2 regions of the Cupriavidus sp. F041 genome follow, and region 2 is predicted to be linked to the other one. Evidence: predicted binding sites of a transcription regulator. Region 2 holds the regulator's gene; the other holds the start of a gene.
The links. The regulator NrdR, encoded in region 2, represses ribonucleotide reductase genes. The targets are predictions, from matches to a motif close to CACNANATNTNGTG.

Region 1: a site for NrdR is predicted at 6,719-6,732, ahead of ACZY0R_RS33960 (ribonucleoside-diphosphate reductase subunit alpha). Genes of this name have one in related genera too.

The regions. Positions count from the first base shown of each region.
Region 1 is NZ_JBVASY010000002.1:3,593,259-3,607,843, forward strand. Features, by position in the region: gene ACZY0R_RS33935 (LysR family transcriptional regulator) at 1-350, opposite strand, end outside; gene ACZY0R_RS33940 (DMT family transporter) at 475-1,398, shown strand; gene ACZY0R_RS33945 (hexameric tyrosine-coordinated heme protein) at 1,408-1,644, opposite strand; gene ACZY0R_RS33950 (thioredoxin family protein) at 1,844-2,170, shown strand; gene ACZY0R_RS33955 (ribonucleotide-diphosphate reductase subunit beta) at 2,278-3,480, opposite strand; gene ACZY0R_RS33960 (ribonucleoside-diphosphate reductase subunit alpha) at 3,563-6,505, opposite strand; gene ampD (1,6-anhydro-N-acetylmuramyl-L-alanine amidase AmpD) at 7,008-7,625, opposite strand; gene ACZY0R_RS33970 (sigma-54-dependent transcriptional regulator) at 7,618-9,327, opposite strand; gene ACZY0R_RS33975 (sensor histidine kinase) at 9,428-11,497, opposite strand; gene ACZY0R_RS33980 (PP0621 family protein) at 11,494-11,769, opposite strand; gene ACZY0R_RS33985 (cytochrome C assembly family protein) at 11,777-12,709, opposite strand; gene ffh (signal recognition particle protein) at 12,812-14,206, shown strand; gene ACZY0R_RS33995 (hypoxanthine-guanine phosphoribosyltransferase) at 14,286-14,585, shown strand, end outside.
Region 2 is NZ_JBVASY010000002.1:3,084,417-3,099,001, forward strand. Features, by position in the region: gene tolQ (protein TolQ) at 1-57, opposite strand, end outside; gene ybgC (tol-pal system-associated acyl-CoA thioesterase) at 54-458, opposite strand; ZMP/ZTP riboswitch at 621-723, shown strand; gene glyA (serine hydroxymethyltransferase) at 847-2,094, shown strand; gene nrdR (transcriptional regulator NrdR) at 2,253-2,720, shown strand; gene pilV (type IV pilus modification protein PilV) at 2,901-3,488, shown strand; gene ACZY0R_RS31670 (PilW family protein) at 3,488-4,513, shown strand; gene ACZY0R_RS31675 (pilus assembly PilX family protein) at 4,510-5,133, shown strand; gene ACZY0R_RS31680 (pilus assembly protein) at 5,169-9,041, shown strand; gene ACZY0R_RS31685 (type IV pilin protein) at 9,038-9,481, shown strand; gene ACZY0R_RS31690 (GspH/FimT family pseudopilin) at 9,478-10,023, shown strand; gene ACZY0R_RS31695 (type IV pilus modification PilV family protein) at 10,152-10,580, shown strand; gene ACZY0R_RS31700 (PilW family protein) at 10,577-11,059, shown strand; gene ACZY0R_RS31705 (pilus assembly protein) at 11,121-11,771, shown strand; gene ACZY0R_RS31710 (pilus assembly protein) at 11,815-13,755, shown strand; gene ACZY0R_RS31715 (type IV pilin protein) at 13,871-14,320, shown strand; gene ACZY0R_RS31720 (GspH/FimT family pseudopilin) at 14,322-14,585, shown strand, end outside.

The sequences.
Region 1 (14,585 bases), 510 kb from region 2:
ACGAGCGGATGGATCACCGTCTTCGCAAACGCGGTCGGCGCGCTCACGCTGACCCGGCCTTGCGGCCGGCCCACCAGGTGACCGGCCGCATCCATCGCCCCCGACGCGGCGCACACCACGTCGCGGCAGTACCGGTACACCTGCGCACCCGACTCCGTTACGCGCACCTTGCGGGTCGAGCGTTCCAGCAGGCGGGTCGCCAGGGCTTCCTCCAGGCGCTTGATCTGGCGGCTGACCGTGGAAGGCGTACTGCCGAGCTGGCGCGCGGCGACCGAAAAATTGCCCGCATCGACAACGCGCGCAAACACCGCCATGTCGGGCAGCAAGGCGAAAAGTTCGGTTGGGTTCATATGGCTTGATCGCGGCCGGCCCGCCGGATTAATGCATTTGCGACATAAAGGCTTTGCACGTCGACCCCATTATCACCGTGGATGCAAAGTTCGACAATGCGGGACCCATCGCCGGAGAACCGCCATGCCTGCTCAAAAACGCTTGCTCTTGCTGTCCGACCTGATGCTGCTCGCGGTTGCCGTGGTCTGGGGCAGCAGCTACGGCGTGGTCAAGAGCGCGCTCGTGTTTTATCCCGTACTGGGCCTGCTGGCGTTGCGCTTTGGCATCACCTTCCTGGTGTTGTCGCCCACGCTGGCCAGGCTGCGCCATGCCGACGCCGCCACGATGCGCGCCGTGCTGGGCACCGGGGTGCTGCTGCTGGCCATCTTCCTGTGCGAGACGTTTGGCGTGCTGCTCACGCGCGCATCCAACGCCGCCTTCCTGATCAGCTTGTGCGTGGTGCTGACGCCGCTGGTCGAATGGCTGCTGCTCAAGCGCAGGCCGGGCGCCATCGAATGGGCGGCGGTGGCGCTCTCGCTGATGGGCGCGTGGCTGCTGGCCGGCGACGGCGAGTTCATCCTCAATCCCGGCGATGGACTGATCCTGGCCGCCGCGGTGTTGCGGGCGCTGATGGTGTGCGCGACCAAGCGAGTGATGCGCGCGGCGCCGATGCCGGCGCTGACGATGACGGCGGTGCAAGCGGGCGTGGTGGCTGCAGGCAGCGCGGCCCTGGCGCTGGTCCTGATGCCCGCCCAGTGGCAACCCATCCCGTCGCTCTCCGGCCACGGGGCATTCTGGGCCACGGTGCTGTACCTGGTGATCGCCTGCACGCTGTTCGCATTCTTCGCGCAGAACTACGCCATCAAGCGCAGCAGCCCCACGCGCGTGGCCCTGCTGATGGGCAGCGAACCCGCGTTTGGCGCCCTGTTCGCAAGCTTGTGGCTGGGGGAAAGGATCTCGGCCACCGCATGGACCGGCGGTGGCCTGATCGTCGCGGCATCGCTGCTGGCCACGGTGCGCTGGCGCAAGCCGGCCGAGGCAGATGTACCGCAGGCCACGCAGGCCTGACGCCCGCGCTCAGCCGCGCCAGTAATTGTTCGCGGCGGCGATGGTCGCAAACTCCGTTGCGACGATCTGCCCGACCTGCAGCAGCATGGTCGCGTCGTTGGCGTAGACGGCCCGCAGCGTTTCGCGGACTTGGTCGTCGGGCTGGGTCGCCTTGATGATCAGCCGTGCCATTTTCACGGCCAGCTGGCGGCCTTCTTCGGCGGTCGGGGTAATCAGGGTTCCGTTGGGGACAAGCGGGAATGACATGGTCACGCTCCTTGGTTTTTGTGGGAGTCCGTCAGGACAATCCAGCCTAGGAGGCGGAGCGCGCAGGGGCAATAGCCAATGTCGGGGATTTAGAGGTAGCCAGTGGCATTGCCCAATCGGCTGGCAGTCGGCAGTGCGATGCCGCGTTCGCAAGAATTACAATTCGCAAACGGAGATCCGGCAGACGAGAGGACTGACTATGACGATGACCGATGTGTACGCTGCGCGCGAACCGGCGCGGGCCGAGATCGACGAGATGAAAGGGGCGGCCGTGATCGAATTCGGCGCACCGTGGTGCGGCCACTGCGTGCGGGCCCAGCCCCACCTGGCCAGCGCGATGAACGCCCATCCGGCAGTCCGGCACATCAAGATCGAGGACGGCAGCGGCAAGCCGCTGGGCCGCTCGTTCAGGGTCAGGCTGTGGCCCACGCTGGTGTTTATGCGCGATGGCCTGGAGGTCGCGCGGCTGGTGCGGCCGGGTGATGCGGGGGCGATTGAAGAGGCGTTGGCACGGATCGACGGGTAGTCTTCATCCTGATGCGGCACCAAAACAAAAAAGCTCCCGAAGGAGCTTTTTTGTTCATGCGTCACGCCATGCCGCGCGCGACAACAACATGACAACGACGACGACTCTCAATCCCAGGACAACGCCCCACCCGTCTGATACTCGATCACACGCGTCTCGAAGAAGTTGCGTTCCTTCTTCAGGTCGATCATCTCGCTCATCCACGGGAACGGGTTTTCCTCGTTCGGGAACAACTGCTCCAGGCCGATCTGCTGGCAGCGGCGGTTGCAGATGAAGCGCAGGTAACCCTTGAACATCGGCGCGTTCAGGCCCAGCACGCCGCGCGGCATGGTGTCCTCGGCGTAGCGGTATTCGAGGTCCACGGCCTTCCTGAACAGCGCGGTGATCTCTTCCTTGAACTCGGCGGTCCACAGGTGCGGGTTCTCGAGCTTGATCTGGTTGATCAGGTCGATGCCGAAATTGCAGTGCAGCGATTCGTCGCGCAGGATGTACTGGTACTGCTCGGCGGCGCCGGTCATCTTGTTCTGGCGGCCCATCGCCAGGATCTGCGTGAAGCCCACGTAGAAGAACAGGCCTTCCATGATGCAGGCGAACACGATCAGCGACTTGAGCAGCTTCTGGTCGTTCTCCGGCGTGCCGGTCTTGAAGGCCGGGTCGGTCAGCGTGTCGATGAACGGGATCAGGAACTCGTCCTTGTCGCGGATCGACTGCACTTCGTGATACGCGTTGAAGATCTCGGCTTCGTTGAGGCCGAGCGATTCCACTATGTACTGGTAGGCGTGCGTGTGGATCGCTTCCTCGAAGGCCTGGCGCAGCAGGTACTGGCGGCATTCCGGCGCGGTGATCTGGCGGTAGGTGCCCAGCACGATGTTGTTGGCGGCCAGTGAGTCGGCGGTGACGAAGAAGCCGAGGTTGCGCTTGATGATGCGGCGCTCGTCTTCGGTCAGGCCGTTCGGGTCCTTCCACAGCGCGATGTCGCGCGACATGTTGATTTCCTGCGGCATCCAGTGGTTGGCGCAGCCGGCCAGGTATTTTTCCCAGGCCCACTTGTACTTGAACGGCACCAGCTGGTTGACGTCGGTCGAGCCGTTGATGACGCGCTTGTCGGCGGCATTCACGCGGCGGTCCGTCGGCGCGTCGGACGCCGGCAGGTTGCCGAGGATACCCGTGCCGGCCGGCTGCGTGGCGGCCGGCGGCAGCACGCCGTGCTGGTCGACAGAGCGTGCGGCGGCAGGCGTGGCGGTGGGATTCGGCGCGGGCTGCGGGGCAGCCTGCGGGGTGGCTTGAACGTCGTCGTCCCAGCTCAGCATGGTGTGGTTCTCCGTGGAATGCTTTGGTTTGCCGTGGCCCTCGCGGCGCAGCGGCGCGGCGAGGGGGCCGGCAGGTAATGACTTACTGGCAGGCTTCGCACTCGTCGAAGCCAGCGTCGCCCGGGCGCATCGTGCAGACCGCGCCTTCGGCTTCCGGCATGGCCGGTGCGGAGGCGGCGGCCTGGTCGATACCGGCGGCGCCGATGCCACCGTCGCTACCCGACGACACGGCATTCAGCGAGCCGCGCGACACGGTGGATTTCTCCACGTGGGTGGCTGCCATCGTGCGCAGGTAGTACGTGGTCTTCAGGCCGCGCAGCCAGGCCAGCTTATAGGTGTCGTCCAGCTTCTTGCCCGAGGCGCCGGCCATGTAGATGTTCAGCGACTGAGCCTGGTCGATCCACTTCTGGCGGCGGCTGGCGGCTTCCACCAGCCAGCTCGGCTCGACTTCGAAGGCCGTTGCGTAGATATCGCGCAGGTCTTGCGGGATGCGGTCGATGCGGGCCAGCTTGCCGTCGAAATACTTCAGGTCGGCGACCATCACTTCGTCCCACAAGCCTCGCGCCTTCAGGTCGCGCACCAGGTAGTCGTTGACCACCGTGAACTCGCCCGACAGGTTGGACTTGACGTACAGGTTCTGGAAGGTCGGTTCGATGCAGGCCGACACGCCGATGATGTTCGAGATCGTTGCCGTCGGCGCGATCGCGATGCAGTTCGAGTTGCGCATGCCGTGCTGCTTGATGCGCGCGCGCAGGCTGTCCCAGTCCATGGTCGAGGAGTGATCCACTTCCAGGTAGCCGCCGCGCTCTTCGGCCAGCAGCTTGAGCGAGTCCTGCGGCAGGATGCCGCGATCCCACAGCGAGCCTTCATAGGTGCTGTAGCGGCCGCGTTCCTCGGCCAGCTCGCTGGAGGCGCGGTAGGCGTAGTAGCACACCGCTTCCATCGAGGTGTCGGCGAACTGCACGGCGGCGTCGCTGGCGTACGGCAGGCGCAGCATGTGCAGGCAGTCCTGGAAGCCCATGATGCCCATGCCGACCGGACGGTGGCGCAGGTTGGAGTTGCGGGCCTTCTCGACGGCGTAGTAGTTGATGTCGATCACGTTGTCGAGCATGCGCATCGCGGTGCGGATGGTCTTCTCGAGCTTGGCGTGGTCGAGCACCTGGGTGCCGTCGGCCTGCTGCTTCAGGTGGGCAACCAGGTTCACCGAACCCAGGTTGCACACGGCGATTTCGCTGTCGTTGGTGTTGAGCGTGATTTCCGTGCACAGGTTGGAGCTGTGCACCACGCCCACGTGCTGCTGCGGGCTGCGGATGTTGCAAGGATCCTTGAAGGTGATCCAGGGATGGCCGGTCTCGAACAGCATGCCCAGCATCTTGCGCCACAGCTGCATGGCGGGGACCTTCTTGAACAGCTTCAGCTCGCCATTGGCGGCCTTGGCTTCATAGCCCAGGTAAGCGGTCTCGAAGGCCTTGCCGACCAGGTCGTGCAGGTCCGGGCAGGTGGCGGGCGAGAACAGGGTCCACTCGCCGCCTTCCATCACGCGCTTCATGAACAGGTCGGGAATCCAGTTCGCCGTGTTCATGTCGTGGGTGCGGCGGCGGTCATCGCCGGTGTTCTTGCGCAGCTCGAGGAATTCCTCGATGTCCAGGTGCCAGGTTTCCAGGTAGGCGCAGACCGCGCCCTTGCGCTTGCCGCCCTGGTTGACCGCCACGGCGGTGTCGTTCACCACCTTCAGGAACGGCACCACGCCTTGCGACTTGCCGTTGGTGCCCTTGATGTGCGAGCCGAGGGCGCGCACGTTGGTCCAGTCGTTGCCCAGGCCGCCGGCGAACTTCGACAGCAGCGCGTTTTCCTTCAGCGCTTCGTAGATGCCTTCCAGGTCGTCCGACACGGTGGTCAGGTAGCACGACGACAGCTGCGAGCGCCGGGTGCCCGAGTTGAACAGGGTCGGCGTGGACGACATGAAGTCGAACGACGACAGCAGCTGGTAGAACTCGATGGCGCGTGCTTCGCGGTCCTTCTCGCCCAGCGCCAGGCCCATCGCCACACGCATGAAGAATGCCTGCGGCATTTCGATGCGGGTTTCGTCGATGTGCAGGAAGTAGCGGTCGTACAGGGTCTGCAGGCCCAGGTAGTTGAACTGGAAGTCGCGCTGGGCGTCCAGTGCCGCGCCCAGGCGGGCCAGGTCATAGGTGGCCAGCTTCTCGTCCAGCAGCTCGGCTTCGATGCCGCGGGCGATGAACTTGGGGAAGTATTCGGCGTAGCGCGACACCATTTCGGTCTGGGTGACTTCGGCGCCCAGGATTTCCTTGCGGATGGTGTGCAGCAGGATACGCGCGGTGACCTGGCTGTATGCCGGGTCCTTCTCGATCAGGGTACGCGCGGCCAGGATGGCGGAGTCGTAGACCTGGGTCATCGGCACGCCGTCGTACAGGTTCTTCAGTGTTTCCTTCAGGATCGGCTCGGCGCTCACGGCGTCGCCAAGGCCCGAGCAGGCGTTGTCGATAAGGCCATGCAGCGCGTTCAGGTCCAGCACGCGGGCCACGCCGCCATCGGTCACGTTGAACGTGACGCCGCCTTCCTGCACGCGGGCGACTGCCTGGGCATTGGCCTGGGCGCGCTCCTGGGTGCGCTTTTCACGGTACAGCACATAGGATCGGGCCACTTCATGCTCGCCCGAGCGCATCAGCGCCAGTTCCACGTGATCCTGCACGTCCTCGATATGGAAGGTGCCGCCGTTGGGGCGGCTGCGCAGCAGGGCGCGGACCACGTTCTGGGTCACTTGCTCGACCACTTCGCGCACACGCGCCGAAGCGGCACCCTGCCCGCCGTTGACGGCGAGGAAGGCCTTCGTCACCGCAACCGAGATCTTGCTCGGCTCGAACGCCACAACGGCGCCGTTGCGGCGGATGATCTTGTAATCCTGGTAGCTGCCAGCGCCGGCAGTAGCGGGGCTCGACTGCGGATTCGCTGCTGCACCGGCGGCGGCGGCGCCGGTGGAAATGTCGTTCTGGGCTGTCTGCATGAGGAACTCCTGTTCTGACCCGTGTTTTATGAGTGACAAAGAGTCCCGGGCAAAATGCGCAAAAAGGCTCTGACACGCCGGCCGGTCTTACCCGGGAGGGCACGCTGCTATTGCTGGATTCTGCTGGGACTCTTGTGATGCGCCGGCCCTTCGGCGGACCGCAGCCATTGTTGCGGCGGAAACTGCACACCTAGGCCGGCTCCCCGAAAGCACCACTAGATCTAGTGGTCGATGCGAAAAACTGGACTAAGTATAGTGAAACGGAGCGGATTCACCAGTCTTGACAAGCGCTTTTTTGGCGCGAATTCTGGTGCGGGCGCAGCATGCGGCGCTGCGCCATACCCGCCAGCCCAAGCGACTCAAGGGATCCCGCCCGACGGTGCGTTACCGCACTGTGACGCGAAATTTTTTTGATTGGGCTGGCAGCTCCGATAGGCGCGGACTTTATCAGGGTTTTCCCCATATCCACGCTATCCCCTAGGCCCCGCAATTGAGGCTTGCTTCAAGGCTGGTCTTTGCGGTAGGGCAACTGCCCCGGAGCCACGCCAGCGGCGGCGGCAAAGCCGGCCCAGTCGAAATGCGGGCCGGGATCGGTCTTGCGTCCGGGTGCGATATCGCTGTGCCCCGCCACCGCGCGCACCGGATAAGCGCCGAGCAGGGCACGCACCAGTGCGGAGGTGGTGTGGTATTGGGCCAACGCGAAAGGCTGGTCGTCGCTGCCTTCGATTTCGATGCCGATGGAAAAGTCATTGCAACGCGGCCGGCCGAAGAACTCGGACTGGCCGGCATGCCAGGCACGGTCCAGGCAGGAAACGAACTGGACCAGTTCGCCCTCCCGCGTCACCAGGAAATGCGCCGAAACCCGCACCTGATGGATCGTCGCGAAGAAAGGATGGCGGGACGGGTCGAGGCGGTTCTGGAAGAAGGCCTCGATATCGCCGCTGCCGAACTGCCCCGGCGGCAGGCTGATATTGTGGATCACCACCAGGTCGACCGGCATGTGCGCGGGCCGGGCGTCGAAGTTGGGCGACGGTACGCGGCGCGCCGCGGGCACCCAGCCGGCCGGATCCGGGTGGAATCCAGGCCCGGACGCGATCTTGCCATTGTCGTGCTCAGGCATCGCGCTCTCCATCGGCGGCCAGCAGCCCACCCATCGGGCCGTCGCGCATCGCTTCGCTGGCGTCGGCACCGTCGGCCGCATCGTCGCGGCCCTCGCGGATGCCAAGTTGCTGGATGCGGTAGCGCAATTGCCGGAAACTCAGGCCCAGCAGCGGCGCGGCGGCAGTGCGGTTGAAACCGGTCTGCTGCAGCGCCTGCTGGATCAGGTCGCGCTCAAGCGCTTCCAGGCAGCCGGTCAGGTCGATCGGGAATGTCGCGCGGCAAGCCGCTCCCGCCCCATCGCCCAGGCTTGGCGCAGCGGGCTGCGAAAGCGCAGCCGCGTGCACGCCGGATCGGGATTCCGGCGACGCTTCAGGCTGGAGATCGGGCCGGAGACCGGACGGCGCTGCCGGCGCAGCTGGCAGCGGCGGTGGCGCGCCGGCCCCTGGGTAGGCAACAGGCGCCGCCCAGGGCGCCGCGTCCGCCGAAGACACAGAGGCAGGCGGGCGCGGCACGGCCGAATACCCCGTGCCCGCATCCAGCGGGCCAAGGTCGTCCACCTCGATGCTTTCGCCTTCCGCGAAGGCATAGGCCCGCTCCAGCAGGTTCTCTAGTTCGCGCACGTTACCGGGGAACGAATAGTTGGACAGGCGTTGCAGCGCGGCCGCCGAAAGCCGCTTGGGATGGGGATCGCCGTAGCGCACCGCCAGGTGCTCCAGGATGGCTCCCGCCAGCACCGGGATATCCTCGTGCCGTTCGCGCAGCGTCGGCACGCGCAGCGCCAGCACGTTGAGCCGGTAGAACAGATCCTGGCGGAACTGGCCGGACGCGACCATCGCGGAGAGATCCTTGTGGCTGGCGCACAGCACCCGTACGTCCACGCTCTCTTCGCGGCTCGCGCCGATCTTGCGCACGCGCCGCTCCTGCAGCACGCGCAGCAGCTTGACCTGCATCGCCAGCGGCAGATCGGCCACTTCGTCGAGCAGCAGCGTGCCGCCGTTGGCGGCCTGGAAGAAACCGCCGCGCTCGGCGTCGGCGCCCGTGAAGGCCCCCTTCACATGGCCGAAGAACTCCGATTCCATCAGGGTTTCGGGGATGGCGCCGCAATTGACCGCGATAAAGGGATGCGCGGCGCGCGCGCTCACCGCGTGGATGGCGCGCGCGGCGCGCTCCTTGCCGCTGCCGGACTCGCCGCTGATCACGATCGGCGCCATGCTGCGCGCCAGCCGGGACAGCGAGCGGCGCACCTCATGCATGGCCGGCGAATGGCCCGGCAGCAGGCTGGCCGCGCGGTCCGCGCTCTCCCGCACGGCCGCGCCGGCGCCCTCGGCGCCGTCACGCTGCTGGCGTCCCAGCGCATTGAGGATCAGGCTGCGCAGCTGGTCCAGCGAGACCGGCTTGGCGATATAGTCGAACGCGCCGGCCTTGAGCGCCTCCACGGCGTTGTCGGCGCTGCCGTAGGCGGTGATCACGGCGACCGGCACCCGTTCCGGCGCACTTGATAGCTGGCGCACGATATCGATGCCAAGCCCGTCGCCGAGCCGCATGTCGGTCAGCACCAGGCTATAACGGCGCGCGGCAAGCTGCTGGCGCGCCTCCGCCAGCGAGCCAGCCAGCACCACGTCGTGGCCCATGCGGCGGATCGAGATATCGAGCAGTTCTCGCAGGTCGGCCTCGTCGTCGATGACGAGAATCGGATCGGGGCCTGGCGTCTTGAGGGGCATGGGTCTGCGTCTGGCGGTCTGGCGAAGTGGAATCGGTGCATTGGCGCGCGGCGGCCTGGCTGACGGTCTGGCCAACCGTTCGCGGCGGCGGCAGCGCGGCTCAGCCGCCCGCGTTGTCCGGCGCGTCGATGCGCAGGGTCAGGACAAAGGCCTTGGCCGGCAGTGTATCGCGTGCCGCGGGCGCCAGCATGCCGGTCTGCGCCAGCAGCGCGTCAAGCGAAATCGTACCGTAGCGTACCTGGGCGTCGTTGGCGCCGCATAGCTCGCGCGCCATGAACAGGCCCAGGCCGGTGCCCTGGGCGTTGCTGGTAAAGAATGGCTCGAACAGCGTGCGCTGGTGCTCGCGCGACACCTCGACGCCATCGTTCCAGATGATCAGCTCGACGTGGTGCTGGTCCAGCGCGTGGGCCAGCAGCCGGATCGCGCCGGGCAGGCGGCTGCAATAGCGCCAGGCGTTGTCGAGCAGGTTGCCAAGCACCTGCTGCAGCTGCGACGGATCGAAGATGACCGGGCGCGCCACATCCACCGTGAGCCGCACGGCATTGGCGTTGATTTCCGCCGGCCGCGGCACGCGCCGCGCGCCCACCGGATCGTCGTTGGCGGAGCGCGAACGCATCTCCAGCCGCCAGCGGCCGACGATCTCGGGCAGGGCCTGGTTCAGGTCCACGGCGGAGCGCTCGGTGCGCGGGCGGCGCGACATCTGCAGCACGTCCGACACCACCTGGTCGAGCCGGCGCACATTGTCGTGGATGATGCGCAGCAGCCGGGCATCCACATCGCCTTCGGGCCGCCCCGCCTCGCCGGGACGCACGCCCCGGCGGCTGGTCTCGGCCAGCAGTTCGCTGGCCTGGCTGATGGCCGCCAGCGGATTGCGGATCTGGTGCGCCACGCTCGCCACCAGCCGCCCCATGGCGGCCAGTTTTTCCTGTTGCACCTGCTCGGCGATGCGTTCCCAGCTCTCGATGTGGACCAGCACCGTATCGCGCATCTCGCTGCGCAGCAGGGCCTCGTCCTCCGGGCGCCAGGCCATGGCCTCGCTCTGCGCGATGGCCAGGCGCAGCCGCGCCGCCGCCTCGGGCGACAGGTCGTTCCAGGTGCCGGTGTTCATGGCGTTCTGCGCCCCGAGTGAGACCGACAGCGAGGAAGCAAAGGTCGAGCGCAGGCTGGCCAGCCCCGGCAGCAGGAAGCGCAGCCGCAGCCGCGTATGCAGGATGGGGCCCTGGCCCGAGGAGGGCCGCGAAGGCAGCGGTAGCAATTGCAGGATGCGCGGCGCGTCATCCTTGCTGCGCACCCAGTCGCGCAGCATCTCCATCAGCGGCTGCAGGCGGGGAATCTGGCGCAGGTCGAACAGCGCGTCACGCCCGGTGGCCGGCGAGGACGTCTGCTTGCCCCGTTCGGCGGGCTGCACGCCCAACAGCACCACCGCGGCCGGGTTGGCCGCCACCACCACGCCGTTGGCGCGCAGCAGCATCACGCCATCCTGCATGTCGTTGACCATCAGCCGGTTGACCAGTTGCTGCAGGCGCAGCTCCTGCTCGCGCGCCAGCGCCAGCCGCTCCTGCGCAAGCTGGCGGTTGGCCAGCAGGTACATCAGCGAGGCCGCGATCATGAAGACCAGGCCATACAGACCCGAGCCCAGCAGGCCAGTGTCCGCCTGGCGCAGCAGCAGGGTCTGCGCGAAGGGGGCGCTCATCACCACCAGCGCCGAGACCGCCGCGGTGAATAGCGCGAACAACAGGCTGGTGAGCGCGCCGGCCTGCAACGCCGGCAGCAGGAAGATCATGGCCACCCCCTCGCCGCGGTGGCCCTGCGCGTAAAAGATCAGGCCCAGCAGGACAAGGTCGGCCAGCACCTGGAAGCGCACCCGCAGGTGAAAACCGTGGCGCCACCACAGCGTCGCGATCACCATCGCCAGCGCCACCCCGACATAAGGCACGGACAGGGGCAGCGCGGCCAAGCCATTGCCCAGCCCCTGCCCGGCCCGCTCGGTATCGGCGCGCTGCGCCGGCAGCCAGGTGTAGCCCAGCAGCAGCACGGCCACCGCCAGCCGCGTCCAGCTGAAATAGCGCAGCAGGCGCCAGTGGAAATCGGGAGGCTCCGGCTGGCGCCACATCGCGATGACGCCGCGCCAGGCATTCAGGCGGGACAAGAATGAGGCGCTTCCGTTCATGCGGCCGGGCCGTCCGGATCGCTGTCGGCCGGCAGGTGGGCGCGCCGGCAGTAGTGCAGGCCGCGATAGGCGATCGCTTCGCCCAGCGGCAGGTGCACGCCGCATTGCGCGCACTGCACCATGGGTTCCTGCGCGGGCTGGGTGCGGGCTTGCGACCCTTGCGCGGAACCATGCCGGGCGGCGCGATCCTCCCGCTGGCGCGCCTCGGCGCGCTGGCGAAGCCACCAGAAGAAGCCCAGCACCACGGCCAGGACCAGGAAGATGCGTGCCATGCCGGCCTCAGAGTCGGTGCAGGATGACTTCGATGACGAAGCGGCTGCCGACATAGGCCAGCAGCAAGATGCCGAAGGATGCGATCACCCAGCGCAGCGCGGTGCGCCCGCGCCAGCCATAAAAGGTACGTCCGGCCAGGATGCCGGCGAACATCGCCCACGACAGCAGCGCGAAGACGGTCTTGTGATCGAGCCGGAAGGCCCGCCCGAACAGTTGCTCGGAGAACAGCAGGCCCGACAGGATCGTCAGCGTCAGCAGCACGAAGCCGGCGCCGATCAGGCGGAACAGCAGTTTTTCGAGCGTCAGCAACGGCGGCAGCAGGTCCAGCCAGCGGCCTATCCATTGCGCCGGCTCGCTGGCCTGGCCGATCTGGGGCGAGCGGTTGAAACCGTGCAGGCGGCGTTCGGCCAGCAGCATCAGGAAAGCATGGAAGGCCGCCAGCGTGAACAGGCCGTAGGCCACGTTGGCGATGATGAAGTGCAGCTTGAACAACGGCCGCGCCGCATAGCCCAGGATCTGCGCACCGGGAAAGGCCAGCGGCATCAGGCTGGCCAGCATCGCCACCGGGATCACGATCAGGCCGAGGCCGGCCAGCGAGAAGAAGAAGCTCTCGATCCAGTAGATGCCCACGCCCAGCCACAACATGGCCGACAGCGCGAAGGCAAAGCCGAACACCATGCGGTCGGCCGGGAAAATGGTTTCGTGCAGCAGCAGGCCGTGGCTTGCCACCGCGGCCAGCATCAGCACATGCCACCAGGCCGGGCGGTCCTCGCCGCGCCCGCCGGCGCCCCCGCCGCCCTGCAGCAGCACGGTGGTCGCCGCGCCCCCGATGGCGCCGCCGGCGCCGGCAGCCGATAGCTGCGGGTTGCGCGTCGCCCAGCCGTGATAGGCCAGGCCGCAATAGAGAAGTGCCGTCAAGGCATACAGTACAATGGCCATTTGCACAGTTTACCTTAGCGCCCCGTCCCGGTGGCGCCCCGCTTGAGCCGGGTCCCGAGCCCGCACAAGCCTCGATCAAGCCCTATCCCCCGGACTTCTGCCATGCTGGACAATCTCACTCAACGCCTGGCGCGGGTCGTAAAGACCATGCGCGGCGAGGCTCGCCTGACCGAAGCCAATACCGCCGAAATGCTGCGCGAGGTACGCCTGGCCATGCTGGAGGCTGACGTCGCCCTGCCCGTCGTGCGCGAATTCATCGCCCGCGTGAAGGCAAAGGCACTCGGCGAAGACGTGGTGTCCAGCCTGACACCGGGCCAGGCCCTGGTGGGCGTGGTGCAGCGCGAGCTGACCGCCGTCATCGGTGGCGAGGAAAGCCTGGCCGCCGGCGACAAGAGCGGCGAGCTGAACCTGGCGGTGCAGCCGCCCGCCATCATCCTGATGGCCGGCCTGCAGGGCGCGGGCAAGACCACCACCGTGGGCAAGCTGGCCAAGTGGCTCAAGGAAAACAAGAAGAAGAAAGTGCTGACGGTGTCGTGCGACGTGTACCGTCCCGCCGCTATCGCCCAGCTCAAGACTGTGTCCGAGCAGGTCGGCGCCGACTTCTTCCCCTCCGAGCCGGACCAGAAGCCGGTGGACATCGCCCGCGCGGCGGTTGACTGGGCCCGCAAGCACTATCACGACGTGCTGATCGTCGATACGGCAGGCCGCCTGGGCATCGACGAAGCGATGATGCAGGAAATCGCCGCGCTCCACGCCGAGATCAAGCCGGTCGAAACCCTGTTCGTCGTCGACGCCATGCTGGGCCAGGACGCGGTCAACACCGCGCGTGCCTTCCATGACGCGCTGCCGCTGACCGGCGTGGTGCTGACCAAGCTGGACGGCGATGCGCGCGGCGGTGCCGCGCTGTCGGTGCGCCACATCACCGGCCGTCCGATCAAGTTCGTCGGCGTTGGCGAAAAGCTCGATGGCCTGGAGCCCTTCTACCCCGATCGCATGGCCCAGCGGATCCTGGGCATGGGCGACATCCTCGCCCTGGTCGAGGAAGCCCAGCGCGGCGTGGACATGGAAGCCGCCGAGAAGCTGGCCAAGAAGATCAAGAAGACAGGAGACTTCGACCTCGAGGACTTCAAGGCCCAGATCGGCCAGATGAAGAAGATGGGCGGCCTGGGCAGCCTGGTGGACAAGCTGCCGGCGCAGTTCGCCCAGCAAGCCCAGGGCGCCAACATGGACGTGGCCGAAAAGCAGGTGCGCCGCATGGAAGGCATCATCAACAGCATGACCGCCGCCGAGCGCGCCAAGCCGGAACTGATCAAGGCCAGCCGCAAGCGCCGCATCGCCACCGGCGCCGGCGTGCCGGTGCAGGAAGTCAACCGCCTGCTCAACCAGTTCGACCAGATGCAGAGCATGATGAAGAAGCTCAAGGGCGGCGGCATGATGAAGATGATGCGCTCGATGGGCGCGATGAAGGGCGGCATGAAGGGACTCTTCAACCGCTAAGCCATCCGGCGTGGCGGTGCCCTTTCCCGGCGCCGCCGTTTCACCCGCAAAAGATCAAGACAGAGACAGGATCCACATCATGATGACCGTCGAACAGGCCCGCGAACTGTGGGCCAACTCCGAGGAAATCGTCAGCGCGCAAGCCGTCCAGGAATCGCTGGACCGCATGGCCGGCGAAATCACGGAAAAGATGGGCGACACCTTCCCGCTGGTGCTGTCGGTAATGGGCGGCGCGGTGGTCTTCACCGGCATGCTGCTGCCCAAGCTGACCTTCCCGCTGGAATTCGACTACATCCACCTCTCGCGCTACAACAACAAGACGGTGGGCGGCGAGATGCAATGGCGCGTGGCGCCTCGCGAGTCGGTCAAGGGCCGTACG
Region 2 (14,585 bases):
GGCGTGTAGCACCAGCGAAATGATCGACAGGTCTTGCGTGACGGTCACGGGATTCATCGAGCGGTCTTGATGGTTGCTAGAACGGGAGCGGGAATGGGCGTCGGGCGAAATGTGTTGCGATCGACACATCCAACCCGGATGGCGCCGGTAGCCAGCAATTGCTCACCACGCCAGGCTTCCTGGGCGAATTGGACAGACGCCGGACCAACCCGTTCAATCCGGGTCCGGATATCAAGCATGTCGTCCAGACGGGCGGGGGCATTGTAGTCCACCGCCGTGCTTCTGACGATGAAGACGACGCCGGTCTCATCGGCCAGCGCTTGCTGTTCGATGCCAAGCGAGCGCAGCCACTCGGTCCGGGCGCGCTCGAAGAATTTCAGGTAATTGGCGTAGAACACCACGCCGCCCGCGTCGGTGTCTTCCCAGTACACCCGCAAGGCCCACACATTGTTGCTCATGGCCGCGATTGTAACGGACAGCCGGCCCCACCCGGTGTATACCCTCACCCGACATTACAACAATTACATTACCTGACAGACTAGCCGTTGACTTTCGGGCAGCGGGCCCTTTCCGCCTTCTTGCAGCGAGCCGGCGCCTCGCGTTAAACTGCCGCCAACCATTCCATCTTGCGCGACTGGCGAAGTCAGTGGGCACTACCACGAGGAAGCGCAAGTTTCTCTGGCGCGATGTATCAAGCGCCTGCCGCTCGCCTGGGCAGCGAATGGGAAGCAGGGTGCGCCCTGCGCCGGACTAGCCACGCTTTCCGGCGCTGGTCGCATGTGCCTTCCCCGCGCGCCCTACCCCGAAGCCGATTCGGATCTCCTTTTTTTCAGACGAGTTTTCGCCATGTTCGAACGCAGCCGCTATACGATCGACCAGATCGACCCCGAGCTTTTTGCCGCTATCCAGAAAGAAGACCAGCGCCAGGAAGAGCACATCGAGCTGATCGCCTCGGAAAACTACACCTCGCCGGCCGTGATGGCCGCCCAGGGTTCGCAACTGACCAACAAGTACGCCGAAGGCTATCCCGGCAAGCGCTACTACGGTGGCTGCGAGTATGTCGACATCGTCGAGCAGCTCGCCATCGACCGCGTCAAGCAACTGTTCGGCGCCGAAGCCGCCAATGTGCAGCCCAACTCCGGCTCGCAGGCCAACCAGGGCGTGTTTTTCGCCGCCCTGAAGCCGGGCGACACCATCATGGGCATGAGCCTGGCCGAAGGCGGCCACCTGACCCACGGTATGGCACTCAACATGAGCGGCAAGTGGTTCAACGTGGTGAGCTACGGCCTGGACGCCAACGAAGACATCGACTACGTTGCGCTGGAAAAGCTGGCACAGGAAAAGAAGCCCAAACTGATCATCGCCGGCGCCTCGGCCTTCGCCCTGCGCATCGACTTTGAACGCATCGCCACGGTTGCCAAGTCTATCGGCGCCCTGTTCATGGTCGACATGGCCCACTACGCCGGCCTGATCGCCGCCGGCGAGTACCCGAACCCGGTTCCGCACGCCGACTTTGTCACCACGACCACCCACAAGAGCCTGCGCGGCCCGCGCGGTGGCGTGATCCTGATGAAGGCCGAGCATGAGAAGGCCATCAACTCGGCCATCTTCCCCGGCATCCAGGGCGGCCCCCTGATGCACGTGATTGCCGGCAAGGCCGTGGCCTTCAAGGAAGCCCTGTCGCCCGAGTTCAAAACCTACCAGCAGCAAGTGGTCAAGAACGCCCGCGTCATGGCCGAAACGCTGACCGAGCGCGGCCTGCGCATCGTCTCGGGCCGCACCGAGAGCCACGTGATGCTGGTCGACCTGCGCGCCATGCAGATCACCGGCAAGGAAGCAGAAAAGGTCCTGGGCGAAGCGCATATCACCGTCAACAAGAACGCCATCCCCAACGACCCGGAAAAGCCCTTCGTCACTTCGGGTATCCGCCTGGGTTCGCCGGCCATGACCACCCGCGGCTTCAAGGAAGAAGAAGCCCGCCAGGTGGCCAACCTGGTCGCCGACGTGCTGGAGAATCCGCACGACCTGGCCAATATCGCCAGCGTGCGCGAGCAAGTGGCAGCCCTGACCAAGCGTTTCCCGGTCTACGGCTGATCCCCCTGCGCCACCCGCCCACGCGCGGGTGGCCGGCAGTCCGCCGCGGCGCGCCAGCGCTGCCGGCGGGCCTTGCCAACCCAGCCCAGCGCAACACAGAATGACAAGACGCTGCACGCGCAGCAAGCGCCCCGGCTCAAACTTCGAGGTGGTCAGGCATGAAATGCCCCTTTTGCGCTCATTCCAATACCCAGGTCCTGGACACGCGCATGTCCGAAGAAGGCGATACAGTCCGCCGCCGCCGCCGCTGCGAATCCTGCGACCGCCGCTTCACCACCTATGAGCGGATCGAACTGTTCTTCCCCGCCATCGTCAAGAAAAACGGCTCCCGCGCGGACTACACCCGCGACAAGCTGAAGGACTCCATGCGCCTGGCGCTGCGCAAGCGCCCGGTCTCCGCCGAGGCCATCGACGCCTCCATCACCCGCATCGAAGAAAAGCTGCTCGCGCTCGGCGAGAAGGAAATCCCCAGCAGCCAGGTCGGGGAACTGGTCATGCGCGAACTGCGCCGGCTCGACAAGATTGCATATATCCGGTTTGCTTCGGTGTACCGGAGCTTTGAAGACGTGTCGGAATTCCGCGACATGCTGGATGAATTTTCAACGTCTACCCCACGAAAGCAGTAGAAAAAGTAACGGGAACGTTGTTTAATCCTTTCCAAATTGTGCCCTAGGCTGCATTCCCATAACTATAGTTCCGCCTGGGTAGTAGTGACAAAACAATAGAACGAAGCCAAAAGAACGAAGTCTTTTCGGACGAGGGTCAGAATGGGTCAGTCAAGCTGTCGGGGGACGGCCGGCTTTGCCATGCTCGAAGCATTGGTGGCAATGGTCGTATTGGCGATTGGCGTGCTCGGGGTCGCCAGCCTGCTCCTCAATTCCTCGCGTTTTTCCCAGCAAGCCTCCTACGATACCGTTGCCATGCAGCTGGCCACCGAAATGGCCGAGCGCATGCGTGCGAACACTGCCGTCTCCGGCGTGGGCGCGGCCGCCGAGGCCCTCACGCCCAACCTGTATTTCATCGACACCCAGACCAGCCAGCTGCCCGCGCTGACGCGTAATCCCTATACGACGGCCTGCGCCAGCACGCTGCTTTCCTGCGCGCAGGACACGGCCCGCTTCGATGTGATCGAGTGGTGGAACCGGGTAGCCGCAGCCCTGCCCGGCGGCCGCGCGGTGATCTGCCGCGATACCGTTGCCTATAACCAGACGTCCGGCTTTTCCTGGGGCTGCACGGCCGCTGCAAGCGGCCGTGTCGACGATGCGCCGATCGTCATCAAGGTCGGGTGGATATCGCGCCTGAGCAGCAAGACGCTGGGGACCGGCGCCGATCTCGCCGACATGAACACGCGGCCGCAGATCGTCATCGTCGCCACGCCCGGCACGGTAAACTGATGCGTACGCTCCGCAAGCCGTACCGGCATGCCCAGTCGGGCATGTCGCTGGTCGAACTGATGGTCGCGATGGTCCTCGGCCTGTTGCTGACACTGGCAGCGACCGCCGTTTATTTGGGCAGCCGCACCAACTACAGCACCATCGACGACACCACCGCGCTCGACGAGAAGGGCCGTTTTGCCCTGGACACCATCGTCCGCATCGTGCGGCAGTCCGCATGGACCAACTACGCCGGCAACAGCGCGCCGGCAACAAACCCGGCCAGCGGGCCCATCGCCCAGGCGCCTGGCGGCATCATGCCGACCACCGTCGCGTTGTCACCCACGATCAGCGGCGTCGACAACTGCGCCAGCCCGGGCCAGGACGCGAGCCTCAACCTGTCGTGCCTGCCGGGCACCACCAACCCCGTGAACAAGAGCGACGTGCTGCAGGTGCGCTTCTTCGGTTCGGGCACGCCGTCGGATCGCACCGTGCCCGACAACAGCATGATCGATTGCTCCGGCAATGGCGTCGCGGAACCACAAGCATGGGAGGACGCGGACCTTGCGCGCGGCTTCGCGCGCTTCTTCGTGGCGCCAGACCCCAACGACCCGAGCGGCAACCCGCAACTGATGTGCGGCTATCGCGCTCGCGATGCATCCAACAAGGAAATCTCGAACACCGCGATCACGTCCGTGCCAATCATCTCCGGTGTTGAGGTGTTCCAGGTGCTGTACGGGGTCGACACCAACAATGACTACATCCCTGACCGCTACCTGCCGGCCACGGATGTGCTGGCGCTGGCCACCAGATGGCAAACCGTCGTGTCGCTGAAGATCGCCCTGGTACTCGTCGGCGACGCCGCGACCAGCCTGGCGCCGGAGGTGCCCACTTTCCAGCTCTTCGGCACGCTCTATGGGGGCGACAGCACCGTCAACAACGCGACCTACAAGCCGACCACGCAGCTACAGCGCATGCGCCGCCAGTACTCGGTCACCGTCCAACTGCGCAACGTCGCAACGTGCCGCACTTGCTCCCCTTCATGAGCGCCCCTCTCAAGCCAGCCGCCCAGCGCGGCATTGCCCTGATCACCGGCCTGGTCATGCTCCTGATGATCAGCATCATGGCCGTGGCCGGCGCACGCCTGGCGATCAACAGCAAACGCATGGCATCCAACCAGCGTGACCGCGACCTTGCAGTGCAAGCGGCCGAAATGGCGCTACAGGATGCCGAGATGGACATCCAGGGTGTCGTTGCCGTCAACGGCCGCTCCGCCCTGTTCTCTGGCAGCAATCCCAACCTGCTGCCTTTCGTCGCCGGCTGCAACACGGGGAGCGCGCCTGGCGCAGCCTTCCAGGGCCTGTGCGCGGCCGTCGACAGCGGCACCCCGAACTGGGAAGCCGTGGACTTTGCGCAGACCGGGGCGAATGCCCGCACGGTGGCCTACGGCACCTTCACCGGACGCCAGTTCCCAACCGCGCCCACGGGCCTGCTGCCCGCCGCCCTGCCCCGCTACATCATCGAGCCGATCCAGGACACATCGCCCGGCGCTTCCGGGAGCCCCGACGCTCCGGTCGTCTACATCTTTCGCGTCACCGCGATGGGCTTCGGTGCCAACACCGCCACCCGCGCCATGCTGCAGTCGTACTACCGGAAGGCTGAATGAATGACCTCGCTCCTGACCTAAGCGGAGATTCTGTGATGACACGCCTATGCCAGATCGCGCTGGCCCTCGTTGTCGCCGGTGCAAGCTTGCTTCCCGCGCCAACGCGGGCGGCCACCGCCTTGACGCCGTCCACGGTGGACATTGCGCAGTCGCCGCTCTACGGACGCAACCAGAATGTCAACCCGAACCTGCTGCTGTCGCTGTCGGTAGAGTTCCCGACGGTGGGCGCGGCGTACCGGACCGGCAGCTACACCCGCGGCACGGAATATGTCGGCTATTTCAACCCGGCCAAGTGCTACAGCTATTCATCCAACGGGTACTTCGAGATCGCCGGCAATGCCAACGCCAATCACGAATGCTCGGGCCAGTACAGCGGCAACTTCATGAACTGGGCCACGGCCTCCGCCATCGACATGCTGCGCTTCGCGCTCACCGGTGGCGACCGGGTGGTGGATACCCCCACGGACACCGTGCTTCAGCGCGCCGTGCTGCAGGATGACTTTTTCAACAGCAGTTCCTACTTTCCCGCCAAGACGCTGACCAAGTCCAGTTCCAGCGTACCTTCCGCGGTGACGCCGTTCGCCACCGATACGCTTTACATCACGTCGTGCAGCAACAAGGTGTTCTTCGGCACCAAGACCGGCAGCGGCGCTTCCTGCAGCAGCCCGGGCAGCTATGCCAACCTCGGCACCATGTATGCCCGCGTCAAGGTGTGCGACGCGAGCGAAGGCAGTTCCCGCACCGACCTCTGCAAGCTCTACGGCACCAACTACAAGCCAGTCGGCGAAATGCAGAAAAACGCCGACCGCGTGCGCTTCGGCGCCTTCGGCTACCTGAACGACAGCTCGGCCACGCGGTACGGCGGCGTGCTGCGGGCCCCGATGAAGTATGTCGGCCCCAAGATGATCGACGGCAACTTCAGCCAGGTCAGCAATCCGAAAACCGAGTGGGATTCCAGCACGGGCGTCTTCGCTGGCAACCCGGAAAACGCCACCGAAGGTATCAGCGGCGTGGTCAACTACCTGAACCAGTTCGGCCGCTCGGGCAAGTACAAGGGCCTGGACCCGGTCAGCGAGTTGTACTACGAGAGCATCCGCTACCTGCAAGGCAAGCAGCCCACACCGGAGGCGATCACTGACCTCCAGACCGCCTACAGAGACGGCTACCCGGTCTATACCAGCTGGTCGGATCCGGTCGTCGCGAAATGCCAGCGCAACTACGTGCTGAGTATCGCCGACATCAATACGCACTGGGATCGCTATGTTTCCGGCAACACCCGCACGACCTATATATCGGGCGGCAAGGCCGTAACCGCAAACGACCCCGTGCGCGCGATCGAGGCCGACGGCTTCGACGTCATGGCCTGGACCAGGAAGGTCGCGGACATGGAGAGCACGACGAACTACGGCAATAGCAAGCCCGACTCCTCGCTGGCCAATATGAGTACGGCCGACACGGGCTCCAGCGGCCACGGTACGTACTATATGGCGGGCGTTGCCTACTGGGCGCACACCTACGGCTTCCGGGCGGATATGCCGTCGCTGCGCGTGACCACCTACACCATCGACGTCAACGAGAACGGCAATGGGACCGTCGGCACCGCGCAGCGCCAGAGCCAGTTGTACCTGGCGGCAAAATACGGCGGCTTCAACGATGTCAACGGCGACGGCAGCCCATTTACCACGTCGGGCGCCAACAATACCGTCGCTAAGAACGACAGCGAGTGGGAAGCGACCCCGACCGGATCCAATGTGCCTGCGACGTGGTTCCTGGCGGGTCAGCCGACCGCCATGATCAAGGCGATTCGCGATATCTTCTCCAAGATCGTCAGCTATGGCGGCACCATCGCCGGCGTCGCGCTCACCTCGTCACGCGTTTCCAGCGGCACCTCTATCTTCGCGCCGGGTTTCGACCAGAACTGGACGGGCAAGCTCTCCGCCTTCGCGCTGAGCAATGACAACGGCATCCAGATCGCAAGCAAGGAAAGCTGGGAAGCCGGCGCCTTGCTCACCGCACGCAGCGGCGGCGCAGGCTCACGCAACATTCTCACGTGGGTGCCCGCCAGCAGCGGCGCGGGTGCTGGCAGCGGCGCGCCATTCGACTGGTCATCCATCAACAGTGCGCAGAAGCTCTCTCTAAAGCTCAACGCCAACGAGAGCGACAGCGCCGGGACCGCGCGCCTGAACTACTTGCGAGGCGACCGCAGCAACGAGGAATCGACCGGTGGCACCGGCAGCCTGCGCGCGCGCAATTCCATCCTGGGTGACATCATCAACTCCGGCCCGGCCTACGTTGCGGCCCCCTCCACGGCGATCAACGAGTCCGACTACGGCGCTTTCTACAAGCTGTACCAGAATCGCACCCCGGCGGTCTACATCGGTGCGAACGACGGCATGCTGCATGGATTCAACGCACTGACCGGGGCTGAACTCTTTGCCTATGTACCCAATGCCGTGATGGGGAACCTGATCCAGCTGACGTCGTCCAGCTATGTGCATCGGCCCTATGTGGACGCCACGCCCGTGGTAGCGGAAGCCCGGATCGGCGGCAACTGGAAAACGGTGCTGGCATCCGGCCTCGGCGGTGGCGCACAGGGCCTGTTCGCACTCGACGTGACCGACCCGTCAAACGTGGGAGCCGGCAATGTGCTGTGGGAGTTCACCGACAAGGACGATGCCGACATGGGCAACATCATGTCGACGCCGCAACTCGCCAAGCTCTATGTTGGCGTGGACGCGAACAAGGTCCCGCGATACCAGTGGTTCGTGATCGCCGGCAACGGCATCAACAACAACCTGAACGACGGATCGAGCAATGCGGCAGCGCCTTCCGCCCTGTTCATCCTGTCACTCGACAAGGCACCGGGCACGCCGTGGCGGTTGAATTCAAACTACTGGAAGATTTCGATGGCGGCCGACAGCAACAGCACCGTCGCCAACGGACTGGGCTCACCGTCCCTGGTGACTCTGGCCTCGCGCCAGACCGTGGCCGCCTATGCCGGCGACCTGCAAGGGCGGCTGTGGAAATTCGTGCTTGGCGGCGGCCCTTCCACCTGGAACGCCAGTGGCGCGCTGCCCTACTATGGCGGGGGCAACCTGGGCCAGCCGCTGTTCCGGGCCCGCGATGCGAGTGGAAATCCGCAGGCCATCACGATCCAGCCGCAATGGGTCTATGCCCCGGGCGGCTATATGGTGGTCTTCGGCACGGGCAAGTATTACGAATCGGCCGACACCGGCACAGGCTCCTCGCAGCCCCAGAACTCGATGTACGCGGTCTACGACAGTGGCGGCGCCCAGGCTGTAAACGGGCGCTCCATGCTTAACCCGGTCACGCTGAAGGCCAACTCGAATGGCGGCTACGACTTCAGCAGCAGTGCCTACAGCCTCGGTTTGCCCACCAAGGACAAACCCGCCCCGAGGGCCGGCTGGTACTTCGATTTCGTCGACAGTGGCGAACGCCAGGTCACTTCGATCATCTCCGCGTACAGCCAGATCTGGTTCAATTCGTTGATGACGGGGGCCGATCTGTGCGGTGCCGGTAGCGGCAGCCATAGCTATCAATTGTCCGCGCTGACGGGCATGCCGGTCTCGGGCACCAGCACCGGCACGCCGGCCACGGCTCCCAGCTCAGGGACGGCGTCGACCCTCGGCATGCTCGGCGCACCGGTGCTGATCCAGACCTTGACCACTGTCGACAGCCAGCGCAATTCCTTCGGCCAGGTGACCACGAACAAGACCATTGATGTCTACTCATTCGGCGCCAGCGGCGGCGGCCGCACGGGGGGCGCCAAGTTGTCCAGCAACCCATATGCCGACACGACCGCAACGCCTGGCTTGACTCCGGGCGGCCTGCCCATCACGGGCCGGCTGGGCTGGCGCGAGATCCGCAACTTTGGAGCGACGAAATGAACTGGCGCAGGCGTGCGGTACGCGGCTTCACACTGATGGAGTTGCTCATCATCGTCACCATCATCGGCATCCTGGCGGCGATTGCGTATCCGAACTACACAGAGTACGTTGCACGCGGCCGGCGGGCGGAAGCCAAGGCGGCGATGCTCAATGCCATGCAGGCACTCGAGCGCCATTACGGGCAATTCAACACATATGCGGATTCCGCCGATCCGACCAAGGGATGGCAGGGCTTCCCCCTGCAGTCCAACAGCAATCTCTATACGTTATCCGCCCTGGCGTGCGGCGCGCTCAGTTTCAATGAATGCGTGCAGGTCAATGCCGTCCCCAGGCTGACTGACGCCACTTGCGGCACGCTGCTGCTGCGCAGCACTGGCGAACAGGGCATCCTGGTCAACAACGTATCGAGCTTCACCAACCTGCCACAGGCTTGCCAATGACGCGCGTCCGCCCCGGCCGCCCATCGCGCGGCTTCACCCTGATCGAGCTGTTGACCACCATAGTCGTGATGGCCATCCTGGTTGGCATTGCCATGCCCAGCTTTACCGGCTTCATTCAGCGCAACGCACTGAATGCCGAGGCAGGGGCGCTCGCGTCCGCGCTGGGCACCGCACGCGCCAATGCCATCTCGCACAATACCTGGGTCACGGTCGCGCCCGTCAACAACGACTGGCAGAACGGCTGGACGGTATGCCTGAACCCCGCCCGCGGCGCCGACTGCTCGTCGGGCCAGACCATCCTGCTGCAACATGCCCAGTTGCCACGCAATCTCACCATCAGTTTCACCGGAACGCCGCAGGTCAGCGTGCTCTCCTATTCCCCCGTGGGCTACACCCGCACACTGACCGACGCCATGATGTCGGCGCAGATCCTGATGACGCTCGGCAGCGACAGTCAGACTCGCCTCATCGACGTCAGCCAGCTAGGCCGGGTCCGCGTCTGCGCTCCTGATACAGCCCAGCCGACGGCTTGCAAGGCGTAGTACGAAGGCGCGCAAGCGGACGGCTGGCGCCAGTCCGCTCATACGCCACGCAGTCAGCACAATCCGCAACGTTTCACCCCGCTGTTTGAAGTTATCGTCGGCACCTCTGCCCAACTTGCGAGCGTGCCGTGCCGATCCTCCATGCTGCTCTGACCGCCATACCGGCTCCGCGCAACACGCGGGCCAGGCGACGTGTTGCCGTGCGCCGCCCGACAGGCGGCTACCTCCTGGTCGAGTCCCTCACCGCCCTGGCGCTCCTCGCCATCGGCATGCTTCCGCTTGCCACGCTCGCCCCTGTCGCGCTCGGCGCGCTGCGCCACTATGAAAACATCGGGCACGCGACGCGTGCCGCCGCTGAACTGGCGGAAATAGAGGATCCCCGCCTGGCGCTGTCGCCGCTGCACGCCCGCGGCATCGGCGCGCATCATCTGCAACTGTGCCGGTCGCTCGCTCCGGCGGGCACGGAGCATGGCCTGCCCGGCTGCGCACCCGGGCGGAGGCTGGCGGTCGTGGGACCGCTGCCTCGCAGGATCCGACGCTGCCCGACCAGACCATGATCGATTGCAGCGGCTATGTGCTCCCGGCTATGAGCCTCGGTGGCAGTGCCAACGGGAACAACTATGGATATGCCGGCGCGAACCTGCTCTATGTCGCCAACGGCGCCGATGGCGAGCCGCAATTGCTGTGCCGTTACAACAGCCGACGCGACGGACGGGTGCAGGAGGGCAACTGGACTTCCGGCGCACTGGTGCGCGGCGTGGAAACCATGCAGTTGCGCTACGGCATCGATACCGATGGCGACGGCAAGGCGGATGCGTTCCTGCGGGCCGAAGAGATCCGCGCCAGGGGTGAAGCGGCCTGGCACGAGGTGCGGGTAGTCCAGGTGGCACTGGTGCTGCGTGGCGAACGCCCGCTGCCGCAGGCTGCCGCGGCCGCCGCCCTTGTCTTGTTTCCGCCGCCGGGGCCAGGCGCGCATGGTGGCGCGGGCGTCCATGCCGGCGACCTCGCCTTCGATCCCCGCCCGGGTCCACCTTGATGCGCCGCGTGTTCTCGGCATCCGTGCGGCTGCGCAATGCCCGCCCTTGCGTGGAGACGCTATGTTGAATCCGGCCCGGGCGCCAAGCGTGCCAATGCAGCGCGTTGCCGCCGCGCACCGCAAGCGTGCCGGCGCAGGCACCACACTGCTGCTGACAGCCACGATGCTGCTGCTTGTGGTTGCCACCACCCTGGCCGGCCTGCATTTCCTGCTCTCCAGCCGTCAAGTGACCGCATACCAGTTAGAACGAGAAATCGCCTTTCGCGCTGCGGAGACGGCACTGCTCGATGCGGAAGCGGAATTGCTGGAGGCGCTGCGCGCCGGTGCTGCCGGGGACGACGCGCGTCTTGCCGCGTGGCCGCCGCCTGGCCGGTGCGGCATCGGAGCGCAACTGGGGCTGTGCCGGCCTGCGGCAAACTCCCCGCCGCCGTGGGAGGGCTGGCTCGCCGCGCGCCGGCCGGATGAGGCCACCGGCATTGCGCTGGGCACCTTCAGCGGCGCCACCTTGCCCGGCCTGCCGGCCGGAACGGCAGGCGTGGACGCCTTGCCACGCTATGTCGTGGAATTGCTGCACGAGCGCCCGCCCGGCGAATGGCTGGGAGCGGACTATGCGGCTGGCGCGGGACCGCGGCTGCGCTTTCGCATTACGGCGCTCGGCAGGGGGAGAGACAGCGCGGTACGCAGCTTGCTGCAAAGCGAGTTCCAGCCATGACGCTCTTTGCCCGCTGTTGCGTCGCGCTGATTGCCCTCCCCGCGTGGCTACCGTTTGCCGCGCGGTGCAGGGCGCGGACGCGTACGTCGCGGAGCCTGGCATCCATGCCTGGTGCGGCCGCCTGCGCAGCCTGGCACTTCCATCGGGCGAGCACAAGGTAGCGCAAGCGTTGCCGCCGCCCGCCTGGGAGGCGGGCGCGCTGCTCGACATGCGCGATCCCGAGTCGCGCCGCTTGTTGACGGCGCTCGCCGGCTCCGACGAAACGCCGACGCGGCTAGCCCCGCTGCAATGGGAAGCACTGGATACCTCGACGCGCGCTCTGCTCGACCGAGCCGGCTCCGAAGGGCGTCCCGACGGCCAGGGCCACGACCGGCTGGCACGCTTGCGTGGCACACGCCAGGCGCCGGACCCGGCAGTGCCGAAGTCACCGGTCTCAGGGACGGGACGACTGGGGCGCCCGGCCGGCACGCCACCGGTAATGGTTCCGCCGCCCTCCTGGCTGCCCGGCCGGCCCGGTCACGCAGATTTCGCCGCATTGCACAGCGCGCGCCCGGCGCTGGTCTGGCTGGGCACGCGCGACGGCTTGCTGCACGCGTTCGAAGCGAGATCCGGCAAGGAAGTGCTCGCATTCCTGCCGCGCAGCTTGCTGAGCCAGGCCGCCGGCTGGGCATCGCGGACGGCAAGCCCGGCTCGGGCGGTCACCGCGCCCGTTGCGCCGTGCCCTTACCCTGAAGCGGCGGACGTGGCGCTGGAACCCGGGCGCTGGCGTACCGTCCTGCTATGTGGCGTGCCGGCCAACGCGCCCGGCGCGGAAGCGCAGGCAAGCGTGTTCGCCCTCGACATCACCAGCATCTCCGACCATGCCGCCCAGCCTACGCTGGCGCTGCTCTGGGAAACCACGGCTTCCGGCACGCTGCCGCTGGCGCCTGCCGGGCCTGTCCGCGCCTTGGCGCTAGCCACGCTTGAAGGTCGGCGCTGGTATGCCATGGCTACGCTGGCCGCCGCGCAAGATGGCAAGCTCCCGTCCGGCGGGCCACAGCGTGATCCATCTGCCCGGCAGGCAGGCCTCGCCCTGCTGCCGCTGGACAAACCCACCCACGCCGCGTGGCATGGGCGGCATGCGATACCGCGGCTACACCTGCCTGACCACGGTTGCGGGATCGCCGGCGCCCGCCCCGCCCTGCTGGCGGCGAGCGTCTTGCCGGACGCTTCCGGCATGGCCGTGGCAGCCTATGCCGTGGATGCCATCGGCAGGCTCTGGCGCTTCGACCTGCGCGGCGCGGCGCCATGGCACGATTGTGGCCAGCGCGTTCGCTGCATCCACCGCGTGGAGAATCCTGTGCCACGCCCGAGCGGCACGGCAGCGGCAGCGGCACCCGTCCTGATCGCCGCCCCCGGAGGCCACCTCGCGGTGTACGGCAGCGGCAATCACATCGCCGCTGTCTTTGACAGCGCCACCCTCGCGGAGGCGGGCGATGCCGGTGCCGGGCCAGCGCGCGTCGCGGCCCACTCCCGGGGACACGGCGTCGTGCTGCGCCGCCAGCCCCGCGAGGCCGATCGCCCCGGTCGGCCAGCGACGGCTGGCTGGCACCTGACCTTTCCCAATCCCGGCGAGCGGCTGGACCGGCTCATTCCGGCCGATCCGGGCTACCTCGGCGTGGTGACGCGCACGCCCGATGCACGTCAGCGCATTTACCTGATCCATGTGCTGAGCGGCGAGTCCACCATCAGCGAGCATGCCGGAGGCCCCCTCATTTACGCAACGACCGGGCTGGGCGCGGGTGCCCATGCGGCGGTCGTTCTTGGCCGCGTGCCGCTACCACCCGAACGATCCACACAGCCCGGGATCGCCTCACGCGAGGGCGTGGCGCTCACGCTCTGGTCCCTGGAGGATGGGCGTGCCGTCCCGCTCAACCGCACTGTCGCCAGCCGCCGCACCGGCCGCCTGAGCTGGCGCGAACTGATCCGCTCCGGCTCGCCATGAGCCACCTCTTGCCAAAACCGCCACCCGGCACGTGGCCAGGTACGTGCCCCCGATCAACCGCTGGAAACCGGGTGCGCTCCCACGCATCGGCCGGCGGCCGCCATGGAGAATGCGCATGACGCACCACCCTCGCCCGCCCGGATTCACCCTGCTCGAAATGCTGGTCACGCTGACGCTGATGACTATCCTCACGGCGATGGTCGTGCCTGCCTGGCATCGGCATATGGAGCGAGGCTGGCGCGCCGAGGCGCGCAGCGCCATGCTTGGCGCGATGCTGGAACTGGAGCGCCACGCGCTGGCCACCGTGAGCTTCGCGGGTGAACCCGGCGGCGCGGTGGTAGCCGGCAAATGGCCACTGCCCGTGCCAGCGCCGCCGGCGCGCCCGCGTCACTGGATCAACGCCAGCGCCTGCCCGAGCGGCGGACTGGAGCGCTGCGTCGAATTGCGCGCCGTGCCCCAGGCGCCGGACGCGTCATGCGGCACGCTGATTTTGCGTAGTACCGGCGAGTGGCTTGCGCAGCCCGCGTTGGCGGCAAAGCCGGTGCCGCTGCCGCGGGCTTGCTGACATGCCGGGGCATCGGCCTTCGCGTGGCCACCGGCATCGAAGCGGCGGCGCAACACTCGCCGAACTGCTGACCTGCCTGGCCGTGCTGTCCATGCTCGTGGCATTCGCCTACCCGTCCTGGCAGCGCTTGCTGGCGCGGCAGCAGGTAGTGCTGGCGGCCGACCGACTCGCCGGCTCGCCGGCACTCGCGCGCGCCACCGCCGTTGCCCGGCGCACGGACGTATTGCTGGCGCCCTTGCCCGGCGAGGCAACGCTGGACCAGGGC